DNA from 2 places in the Agrobacterium sp. GW821-FHT02D03 genome. Region 1 is predicted to be linked to the other one. Evidence: predicted binding sites of a transcription regulator. Region 1 holds the regulator's gene; the other holds the start of a gene.

Region 1 (5,632 bases):
GACCGACCTGCACGGCGCGGCCGCGAACGTCGAGCCCTTCCACCTGAAAGGGGACGACCTTGTCGTCGCCGGCAAAGTTCATATCGTCCAGTTCTACGGTTACGTCCGCCATGGTTCTGCTCCTTCGAACCCGCCTTCCGGAATTAGGAAATGATCGCCACGCTTTCAGCCGCGACCAGCAGGTCTCTTGTCCGGTTTTCGCAAAGATAGAGCGGAGAATGGCAAAACGAAACCATCCCCGGCCCAAATGTCGCGATAAACGATTGATGAAACGCCGCCGTGAACCGGCAGCACTGGTTGGCGTAAAGATGGGGCGCCGCGCTTGAAATTCAAGCTCCCGGCATAGCCCCCATCCTCAGCTCGGCCCTGCTCTCAGATAACGCCCATGCACCAGGCGATCACGGCCTTTTGCGCGTGCAGGCGGTTCTCCGCCTCATCGAACACAACCGACTGCGGACCGTCGATCACCGCATCGGTCACTTCCTCGCCGCGGTGCGCGGGCAGGCAGTGCATGAAGAGCGCTTCGTTGTTGGCTTTCTTCATCAGCGCTTCATTCACCTGATAGGGCTGGAAGATGTTGTGGCCGCGCGCCTTGTGCTCCTGGTTCATGGAAACCCAGGTGTCGGTGACGATGCAGTCCGAACCAGCGACAGCGCGTTCGGCGTCATGGCAGAGCATGATCTCGCCGCCATTGTTGCGGGCCCAGTTGAGGTACTTGTCGAGCGGCTCCGAACCCATGGGTACAGCCATGTTCATCTTGTAGCCGAAGCGGGCGGAGCCCTCGACCAGCGAATGCAGCACGTTGTTGCCATCGCCCGTCCAGGCGATGGTCTTTCCCTTCACCGGGCCGCGATGCTCTTCGAAGGTCATGATATCGGCCATGATCTGGCACGGGTGCGTCTCGTCCGTCAGGCCGTTGATGACCGGAACGGTGGCGTGCTCGGCAAGCTCCAGCAGGCGGGAATGATCGGTGGTGCGGATCATGATGGCGTCAACGTAGCGCGACAGGACCTTGGCGGTATCGCCAATGGTTTCGGCGCGGCCGAGCTGCATTTCGGTGCCGGAGAGAAACAGCGTTTCACCGCCAAGCTGGCGCATGCCGACATCGAAGGACACGCGTGTGCGTGTCGACGGCTTTTCGAAGATCATCGCCAGCATCTTGCCAGCAAGCGGCTTTTCCGCCGTTCCGTTCTTCGTTGCGATCTTTCGGCTCTTGGCGTCTTCCAGAATGAGCCGCAGGTCTTCCGAGCCGACGGCCGAAAGATCGAGGAAATGCTTTGCCATTTTAATTCAGTCCCATCAATGCGGGCCACCCTTTACGCCGGCCCTGATACGCCTCGTCAGGCGCTCTTTGCCAGTTTGGTGGTGAGTGCTTCGGCAGCCTTCTCGATGCGCGCAAGCCCATCACGCGCTTCTTCTGCCGTAACCACGAGCGGCGGCAGCAGGCGGATCACGTTATCGCCTGCCGGAACGCCAAGAAGATGCTCCGCGCGCATGGCCTGGAGCAGATCGCCGGATGGAACCCGCGCCTTGATGCCGAGCAGCAAACCTTCGCCACGGATTTCCTCGATCACATCCGGATAACGGTCCTTCAGCGACGCCAGTCCCTGGCGGAAGATCAGCGCGACATCGCGCACATGCTCGATGAAGCCGTCGGCCAGAACGATATCCAGCACGGCGTTGCCGGCTGCCATGGCCAGCGGATTGCCGCCATAGGTCGTGCCGTGCGAGCCTGCTGTCATGCCGGACGCGGCTTCTGCCGTTGCGAGGCATGCACCGAAGGGGAAGCCACCGCCAATGCCCTTGGCAACTGCCATGATATCGGGCGTGACGCCCGAGCGCTCATGGGCAAAGAACTTGCCGGTACGGCCAACGCCGGTCTGCACTTCGTCGAAGATCAAAAGCAGGCCGTGCTCTTCGCAGAGCGCCCGCAGCGTGCGCAGGAACTCGGGCTGAACGACACGGATACCGCCTTCGCCCTGGATCGGCTCGATCAGAAGGGCAGCCGTTTCCGGAACGATCGCCGCCTTCAGCGCTTCGAGATCGCCGAATGGCACCTGGTCGAAGCCTTCCACCTTGGGGCCGAAGCCCTCGAGATATTTGGCCTGGCCGCCAGCTGCGATGGTGGCGAGTGTGCGGCCATGGAATGCACCTTCGAAGGTGATGATGCGGAATTTTTCCGGATGGCCGTGCGTGTACTGATAACGGCGTGCCGTCTTGATGGCGCATTCCAGCGCCTCCGCACCGGAGTTGGTGAAGAACACCTTGTCGGCGAATGTCGCATCCGTCAGCCGCTTTGCCAGCACTTCCTGGCCTGCAACCTCATAAAGGTTGGACAAATGCCAGACCTTCTCGACCTGTGCCTTGAGGGATTCAACCATATGGGGATGGCTATGGCCGACCGAGGTAACCGCAACGCCCGCACCGAAATCGAGATATCGCTCGCCGCTTTCCGTGATCAGCCAAACGCCCTCGCCTCGTTCGAAGCGCAGGGGGGCTCTGGAAAACGTATCGAACAACGGCCCGGATTTGGGGGCAGTTTCGGCCATGGCGACATCACTCCTTACGTCAAGTCGGGACAGACGACTGTCAATAGGGCTCGCGGGTTATCCCTGCCCTGAAAATCAAAAATGCCGCCTCGCGGCGGCCTGCATGCTGTCTTCATTGCGAGAGCACTATTGTCACTTCCCCGCCTAATGTCAACAAATCTCGGCACTTCCGGGCAGTTACAAGCCTTGGTAGGTGCTTGCCGCGCAGGCCCGAGGTGTTGCCTTTCTGACTCACAGGGGAAGCAAGTTGGGGAAAACCGGAAAATCGATTCCAGATGATTCCTGCGACTCTTGTCACGGAGTCAACCGACGATTAGGTTAACCGTCAATTACTAGACTGCAATGCGGCGGAACTAGTCACCTACAATCTGGCGAATGGCCTGCGCGTGGTTCACTCCATGGCATAGTAGGTGGATTCTGCCCGAAAACAACGCGACGAGCGGAGAAGCGGCATGAACTGGACGGACGAACGAGTAGAAAAGCTCAAGAGATTATGGTCCGAAGGGCTTAGCGCAAGCCAGATCGCAGCACAACTAGGCGGTGTGAGCCGCAATGCCGTCATCGGCAAGGTTCACCGCCTCAACCTGCCAGGTCGCGCCAAGGCCGGCGGCACGGTCGCCACGTCGCGTCCTGCGCCCAAGCGTCCCGCAGCAGCGCCGCGTCCGGCAAGCTATGCGGCTCCGGCCCGCGCTGCGACCAGCCGTCCAGCACCGGCCCGTAGCTCTGGTGCCCTCGCTTTCAAGGAAGACATGGACATCGACACCGTCGAGCCCATGGAATATGTTCGTTCTTCCAACAATGTCGTTATCCCGATCTCGCGTCGCCTGACGCTGACGGAACTGACCGAGCGCACCTGCAAGTGGCCGGTGGGCGACCCGCTCAAGGACGACTTCCATTTCTGCGGCTGCGAGGCGTCTGAAGCCTCGCCCTACTGCAAGTTCCACGCGAAGATGGCCTACCAGCCGGTCAGCGAACGCCGCAAGGCGTAAGGTCTGTCTCAGAACCAATTCAGAAAGCGGGCTTCGGTCCGCTTTTTTATTGGGCGGTCTCCAGCTTTGCCAAATAATCCAAGCTTGCCTGCAGCAATAATCGCGCCCAGACTATCATCATGGACGCGATCGACACACTGCACGACTATATCTCGGCGCTATGGGCCGGGGCCGTCGACACGCCCTTCCCGCCAATCCCGCGCCGCGCACGTGGCGACGGAACCGTTTACGTCGAATGGCGACGCGGCAGCTACTGGCTGATCTGCGAGGAGCGCGGAGAGGAATATTGGCGTCGGGAAGCCAAGGACATGGACGATGCCGCCTTCCAGTTGATGTCGATCGTGGCGGGAGAAGTGGTGCGCGATCGCGAGCTTGCGGTTCGGGAAAAGGCAGACCGCCAGTCGACCGGCCCGGACGACTATTCGCGCTGGAACTGGATGTACCAGGAGATCGAACTGATGGGCGCGATCAAGGAGAGCTATGGCGCTCGAACTCGAGCCAATTATGCTGAGGTGCTGACCCGCAGCCCGTTGTCTAAGGACGAGATAGACGCCGCGCGATATCCCGTTCCGTCCACATTGATCTGACGCCGGGAAGCCAAGGGCTACCCTCTCTGACACGGCGAGAATAGGAGCGCTTGTACCTTCAAGCAAAGCGCTCCCGAGGCCGATCAGGCTTCCATGGAATAGCCGGCGCCCCGAACGGTGCGAATGACATCCTGCATGCTGGAGAAATTCAGCGCCTTACGCAGGCGACCGACATGGACGTCCACCGTGCGCTCATCCACATAGATATCATGTCCCCAGACACCGTCGAGAAGCTGGGAACGGGAAAACACACGACCTGGCGAGGTCATGAGAAATTCCAGCAGGCGGAATTCGGTCGGCCCGAGACGGACTTCGCGGCTCTTGCGATGGACACGGTGCGTCTCACGATCGAGCTCGATATCGCCGCATTTCAGCACCGAGGACAGGACCTCCGGCTTGGCGCGGCGCAGCATCGCTTTAACGCGCGCCATCAGTTCCGGCGTGGAGAAGGGCTTCACGACATAGTCGTCCGCGCCCGTCGCCAGACCACGAACCCTTTCGCTTTCCTCACCGCGCGCCGTCAGCATGATGATCGGCAGACGTTCGGTTTCCGGCCGCATGCGCAGGCGACGGCAAAGCTCGATGCCGGAGACGCCCGGCAACATCCAGTCGAGGATCAAAAGATCCGGCGTGCGCTCCTGAAGGCGAATCTCCGCCTCGTCGCCACGCGGAATGGTGTCCACGTCATAGCCTTCGGATTCGAGATTGTAACGGAGGAGGACGCTCAGCGCCTCCTCATCTTCGACAACGGCGATTTTTGGCACCATGGCTCCAGATCCTATCTGTCGCTTACTCGGTCACAGCGCCGAGCGTGTTGGAACTATCGTCCTTCGGACGCTCACCTTCCGGCTGGCTGCCAGTGGTCATGTAGTAGATGGTCTCGGCGATGTTGGTGGCGTGGTCGCCAACGCGCTCGATGTTCTTGGCACAGAACAGAAGATGCGTGCAGGTGGTGATGTTGCGCGGATCTTCCATCATGTAGGTCAAAAGCTCGCGGAAGAGCGAGGTGTACATCGCGTCGATTTCCTCGTCGCGCTCGCGGATGGCCTGGGCCTTTTCCGCTGACCGCGTGGAGTAGACGTCCAACACTTCCTTCAACTGCACAAGCGCCAGTTCCGAAAGATGCTCAAGGCCACGCGCCAGTTTGCGCGGAACGCCGGTGCCGGCAACAGCGATGACGCGCTTGGCGGTGTTCTTGCCCAGATCGCCGACGCGCTCCAGGTCTGCGGCAATGCGCAGCGAACCGATGATTTCGCGAAGGTCTGCTGCCATCGGCTGGCGCTTGGCAATGGTGACGATCGCCTTGTCGCCGATTTCGCGCTCGGCGTGATCGAGGATCGTATCGTCCGAGATGACCTTTTGTGCCAGGGCCGCATCGGAATTGACGAGTGCGCGCACGGCATCGGCGCACATCTGCTCGGCCAAGCCGCCCATTTCGGCGATCCGGCGGCTGAGGAACTTCAGCTCCTCATCATAGGCGGACATGATGTGGGAATGTGTCGACATG
Region 2 (5,632 bases), 1.5 Mb from region 1:
GGAATGACGCCCGTGCCGGTATATTGCCAGAAAGCCCATTGGCGCTGCGGATAGATTTCCGATGGATGAGCTGCGACCGAACGAACCCAGAAATGATAGTTCTTGAACTGGCCGACCAGATTGTCCCGGTGGAAATCGACGCTGGTATAGATGATCGGCCGCTTGCCGTAGTAGGTTTCGATGCGGGTGAGGAAGCGCTGGATTTCGGAGCGAACCACATCGGGTGACGGCCGCGTCTTGCAGGTCGGGGAGGCGGGGTTCCACTCCACATCGAGTACCGGCGGCAGCTTCATCGATTCCTTCGGAACGTTGCGGATGAACCAGTCGGCCTGCGCATCGGCGGGCGCGCAGAAGTAATAGAAATGATAAGGCGCGTGCGGCACACCGGCGGCGGCCGCGCCGCGCCAATATTCTTCGAATCGGGAATCGAGACGATCGGTACCTTCGGTCGCCTTGATGAAGGCGAAGGATACGCCGGACTTGCGCACGGTCGCCCACTCGATTTCGCCATTCCATTTGGAAACGTCGATGCCGTGGACCTCGTGCCTGTGTGGCGAATCGCGCCCGAAATCGTGCGGATCGTTATCCTTGAACTTCGGTCGTGCGACCGAGGCCGTCTCCAGGAAATCGTAACTGGTCGAGGTGCAGCCGCTAAGGACCAGCAAGGTGCCAAGAAGAGCCGGAATGAGCCGCCGCATGATGTTCCCAGTTGAATGAGTTCCCGCCGATTGCGCGCGCCGGCTCATTGGCCGGCGCGGCATATCGTTAATCCGCATTTACCATAACAGGGTAAACAAGCGGTTATGACAAGAGGACGGATGAGAATTCATTCCTGAGCGGTGAGGCTGCTTTCTCAAATTTTCGGCATTGTCAGAACGGCACGCCATGCATAGCCGCGGGCGAGCGGCTCGAACTCCAGGGATGCATTATGGCTTCCGGCAAGCGTCTCGAGCACGTAGCGCAGGTTTGCACGCGGCGTGACGTGGAACTTCGTCAGCCACGCCTGCAGCAGGCTGCGGAACCAGACGGGCAGGTGTTCCTGCTGGCCGAAATCGACGATGTGCAGTGATCCGCCCGGCGCCAGGGACAGGAGGGCACGTTCCACGGCCTTTTCCCATTCGGGAATCATCGAGATCGCATAGGAGATCATGATGCGATCGAACCCTTCGCTGCGACCGAACTCTCCTAGTCTGAAGGTGGTGGCGTCGGAAACGCGTAGCGTCGGACGCGCCACCTTGCCCGCGAAGTTCTCTGCCGCCGTGGTCAGCATCTCGGCGGAGATATCGAGACCATAGAGCCTGGCCAGCGGAAAATGACGGGCGGCGAGCAGTAGATTGCGGCCTGTGCCGCAGCCGACCTCCAGAAGGCTGCCGCCATGGGGAACATCCAGACGTTCAATCGTGCGGTCACGGCCGAGCAGATAGTATTTGCGGGTGATGTCGTAAATGTGCCGCTGATGGCGGTACATTCTGTCCATCATGGTCGCATGCTGGGCGTTTGCGAGGCCGACGCTGTCTCCGATGCTCTTCATGCCGATGCCCTCTGATAGATGTGGAAGCCGCCATAGATGGCTGACCGGTCCTTTGCATTGAGTTCAAGGGAGCGGTCTTCGAGATAGGACCATTGGGCACGGATATCGGCAGATAGGCGGCCTTCGATGACACTCTTTTCTGCCGCCGTGCGGAAGATCACGCGTGCGTCGGGTGTCGCGGTACGGCTGATCTGGGCCCATAGCTCGTTGATCTGCACGTCGCTCATCCAGTCCTGCGCATCGAGCAGAACATAGCGATCCACCGACGAGGCGGGTTTGGACGCAAGAAGCTCGGTGAAGGTGGCGTGATGGACGGTGACGCGATCGGCATTCTTGCGAATGGCGTCATAATATTCGGGTTTCAGATAATCCGGTAGCGTCCCTTCGCCGGCATCGGGGTAGCGGCGGGCAAAGGCCTGCCAGGCAAAGTAGTTGTCTTTCAGGGAGAAGTCGCAGGCGAGCTTTTCCAAGCGTCTGCGCAAGACGGGCGCGATGGTGTTGCCGTCCGAGAGGCTGGCAAGCTCGTCATATTGGCGCGGTGGAATGCCAAGGCCGAAGAGCGAGCTCTTGCGCTTGGTCAGCCAGCGGATCATCGGCTTGTCGAAGAGAGGCGCCACTTTCTCATCGAAGAACTGACGCTGCTCCTCCATCGAGCGGGTCTTTGCAATATCCTGGAGCTTGACGCCGTGCAGGCGCGCCAGGAGGTGTCCGGCGCCGATGAAGCGGCCGAGCAGTCCGGTACGGTAGATGTTGCGATCGAAAACGGAGATGCGACGGCGTCCCGCGATTGTGCGCTTCGACCAATAAGCGCGTGTCTGCGCGTCGAGGTTCGGGGCGATAAAGCGGTCATAGCCTTCGCTGTTGGAGCCGATATTGGCCTTGCCGAATTGGCGCACGACATCGCCATGGCTCGGCAGGTGGCGGAAGGCAGCGAGCTTCAGCCGATTGAGAGCAATGTGGTGGGGATTGAGATCGACGACGTCGATGCTTTTCGGGCTCTGCGACAGGTAGGCGAGCGCATTGCAGCCGCCCGAACCGATAGTCACGATGCTATGACCTTCGCAAAGCTCCATGGCCTGCATGTCGACATCCGGGTCTTCCCAGATTTGCGGATAGACGAGGCCGGAAAACAGCATGCCGAACAGCCGCTCCGACAGGCCGCTGGTCGAAAGCGCCTTGTGCTGGAGAAGGGCGGCCTTGAGCTTGGTATTCTTGCTGAAGCCGGTTTTGGGGGCAGCACTCGTCATATGATTCCACCTATCGTTCGGGTGACAGGCGTGTAGCGTCAGGACGCAACAGTTTAATGACGGGAGGAGCGGGAGGCAGTCGCAACGTTAGCCCGCGTTGATACAGACGGTGCCCGGAGCAATGCCGCAGACGCCAAAAGGCGTTCGACTGCCCTTTGTTCAAGGGCAGGTCAGATCATAGAGAGTTGAGGGATTAGAGCGTTCTGCTACTGACGCAGGACGTGGAGCATGTTCTTGCGCTTGGCGTCGTAATAATAGCCGCGGGCATAAAGACGCACAGCGCCGTCACGATCGTTCTCAGATACCTTCCACGCACCGCTCAGATATTTGACGGCATAGCGCAGATTTGTCTCTGCATCGAAAAGACCGGAGGCGGGGCCACTGAAACCCATGGAACGGGCGGTGGCATGCTTGATCTGCATCAGGCCAAAGTGGCCACGATTATAGGCGCCGGGATTGTAGCGGCTTTCGCGCATGACGACGCGGTGCACCAGATCTTCAGGCACGCTGTACATGGTGGCGTATTTGGAGATCAGACCGCTGAGCTTCTCGCGACCGACGGGCTGCGGCCCGGTGCTGAGCCCCTCGCGCGTGCTGATCGCAGCCAATGCTGCGTTCTGCGGGGCGGAAGCGTAGGCGAGAACGGTGCTGTCAGGCCTGGGCAGCGGCACGATCGTTTGCGCGCGCACCATGTCTTCCGTCAACTGCACAGGGGCCGCCGATGGCGTACCGGGTGGTGGCGGGGCCGGTGGGAAGGAGCCCTTGACGGCTACGACCTGCGGCAGGGATGCGGTGGCGGAGGTGTTTGCTGCGGCCTGAAGGCCGGCGGCGTGATTGGTCGTCATTGCCGTCGCGGCAACTGGCGTTGCGCCAAGCGATGCTGCCGTTGTAGCCGATGCCATTTGTGGCGTGCCGGTCGGCGATTGCATCTGTGCGAAGATTGCGGCTGCGGCTGCAATTTCTGCTGCCGGGGGAAGGGCGACACGACCGCCCTTTAGGGCCGGCGTGGAGGGCATAGGGGTTGTCGCGGAATTGGATGCGACCTGAACCGGGGAGGCCGCGTCGGCTGTCGGCGCGTTGGTCGCTGCCGCTGCTACGGTGCCGGGCTGATGGCCCTCGGTCGTCGTTTGCGTGCCGGGCGCTACCGTACCTGCCGCCGTTGCCGGCGCTGCGACGGGTGCGGCTGCAATCTTGGGGGAATGAACGTTGGAATTCGCTGAATATTCGACGCTGGTGCATCCTGCCAAGGCAAGCGTCAAGCCCATGGTGGACGACAAAAGTGACGCCGATTTACGGCGCAAATTGCCAGAAAATATCATGCTGCCGCCTCTACTTTGCCTGCCCGTCGATGCCCCCGTATCAAACGAAGCACGCAGTCTCCTGGGCGGATCATTAACCTATCGTAAGGATTCCGGCAAGACGGGAGGCGTCAGATGTGTTTCAGGCGGCGATGCGACGGTAGCCAGCAGAGACGGCGCGGCCGGTAATGAAGCGCGTTCCGCGGTTGTTTCGGACCTTTTTCGTCACCGATGCACGACGCACCATGGCGAGCGTCGAGCGGGCAAAAGTGGCCTGCAGAGTGAGGCAAAGAAGCGACAGGACCAGGGTCGCGGCCTGCATCTGCGTCAATGTTTCCACCACGTCGCGGGAGCGATTGATGAACTGCGACAGGAAGGCGATGAAGAAGGCGAAGTAGCGCAGGCGCAGCGCCGCCAAGACGAAGCAATCGACAAAGATGGCGCCGAGTGTTCTGGCGCGCAGATTGTCATTCTCCGCCTGTGATTCGCGCGCGGCAGGCGTTGCGATCGTCCACAGGCCAAACAGCATCAGCCAGCCGATTCCAGCCCATTGGATGACATCAAGAAAGGATGAGGGTACATAGGACGCGCCAGCTACCACGATGGCAGCCGCGGTAAATGTCGTCATGACGCCAAGCGTCGCGCCGCTGACCGAAGCGATCATGGTGCGCTTGCCGCGCACAGCTGCATAATTTGCAACCTTGAAAGCAATTGGCGATGGCAGCGCAAAAAGAATGGCACAGGCTGTGCAGAACACCAGCCAGACTTGTGCGGACATGACGACCTCCTTGCCCTTCACATCTTTTTACCAAGCGATGAGGCGATAATAAAGCCTTCGTCACGTGGAGTTTGGAACAATGCGGGCTTTCCCGCGCTGCGTTGTGCGAAAGCCACGCATTCCTCCAGGAGAAGACCATAGGGGAATAAATCATCGGCCCGGAAACCAAAACGGATTTCCGGGCCGATGGATGCATCACGTCAATCACGTCTTCCTAATTATTTAGGGAGACAGGAACTGTTACGCCGCTTTGAAGGGCTGGCCGATATGGTCCATCACCTCGGAGAACCAAGGCGTAGAGATATCGAAATGCTTGCCGCCCTTGATGCGCGGGAACTCGATGGTGCGCAGCTTGCCGCCCTGATCTTCGTCATGACCGGTGACGCCTGAGACCTTGTTCAGCGCGCTTTCGACTGCCAGATCCACCATGCTGTGGATCAAGCGCAGGTCTTCGCCATTGGCCGGGGCCGAACGCGCGTAGTAGCCGGACTTCTGTACCATGGTGCGCTCGGCGCCGATCAGGCTTGCAAACTGCTTCTGGAACCAGCCGCCGACATTGATCGTGTCGATCTTCACATGGCCGAAGGCGTCGCGCTTGACCGCTTCGCCGGCCGCTTCACGCTCCGCCACGATCGAATCGAGGCCTGCACCTTCGGAGACGAAGAGGGTGACGAAGCCGTTCTTCTCCATGATCTTCTTCAGGCGGTTCGCTTCCGCCTGAATGTCGAAGGCCATTTCCGGCAAATAAAGACCGTCGATGCGCTTCAACTCTTCTCCC

The links. The regulator PhoB, encoded in region 1, activates phosphate uptake and scavenging genes when phosphate is short. The targets are predictions, from matches to a motif close to TGTCATNNANCTGTCAT.
Region 2: the regulator PhoB is predicted to act here: its motif matches at 2,824-2,840, upstream of AC07U5_RS05835 (BtaA family protein).

What each region holds. Positions count from the first base shown of each region.
Region 1 covers NZ_JBWKVN010000001.1:2,723,125-2,728,756, forward strand. The annotation lists gene AC07U5_RS12945 (Hsp33 family molecular chaperone) at 1-112, opposite strand, end outside; gene argF (ornithine carbamoyltransferase) at 373-1,284, opposite strand; gene AC07U5_RS12955 (aspartate aminotransferase family protein) at 1,341-2,549, opposite strand; gene AC07U5_RS12960 (GcrA family cell cycle regulator) at 3,002-3,538, shown strand; gene AC07U5_RS12965 (Imm63 family immunity protein) at 3,658-4,125, shown strand; gene phoB (phosphate regulon transcriptional regulator PhoB) at 4,209-4,892, opposite strand; gene phoU (phosphate signaling complex protein PhoU) at 4,915-5,631, opposite strand.
Region 2 covers NZ_JBWKVN010000001.1:1,255,900-1,261,531, forward strand. The annotation lists gene AC07U5_RS05825 (glycoside hydrolase family 25 protein) at 1-698, opposite strand, end outside; gene AC07U5_RS05830 (class I SAM-dependent methyltransferase) at 854-1,531, opposite strand; gene AC07U5_RS05835 (BtaA family protein) at 1,528-2,778, opposite strand; gene AC07U5_RS05840 (transglycosylase SLT domain-containing protein) at 2,985-4,097, opposite strand; gene AC07U5_RS05845 (LysE family translocator) at 4,219-4,854, opposite strand; gene AC07U5_RS05850 (pyrophosphate--fructose-6-phosphate 1-phosphotransferase) at 5,095-5,632, opposite strand, start outside.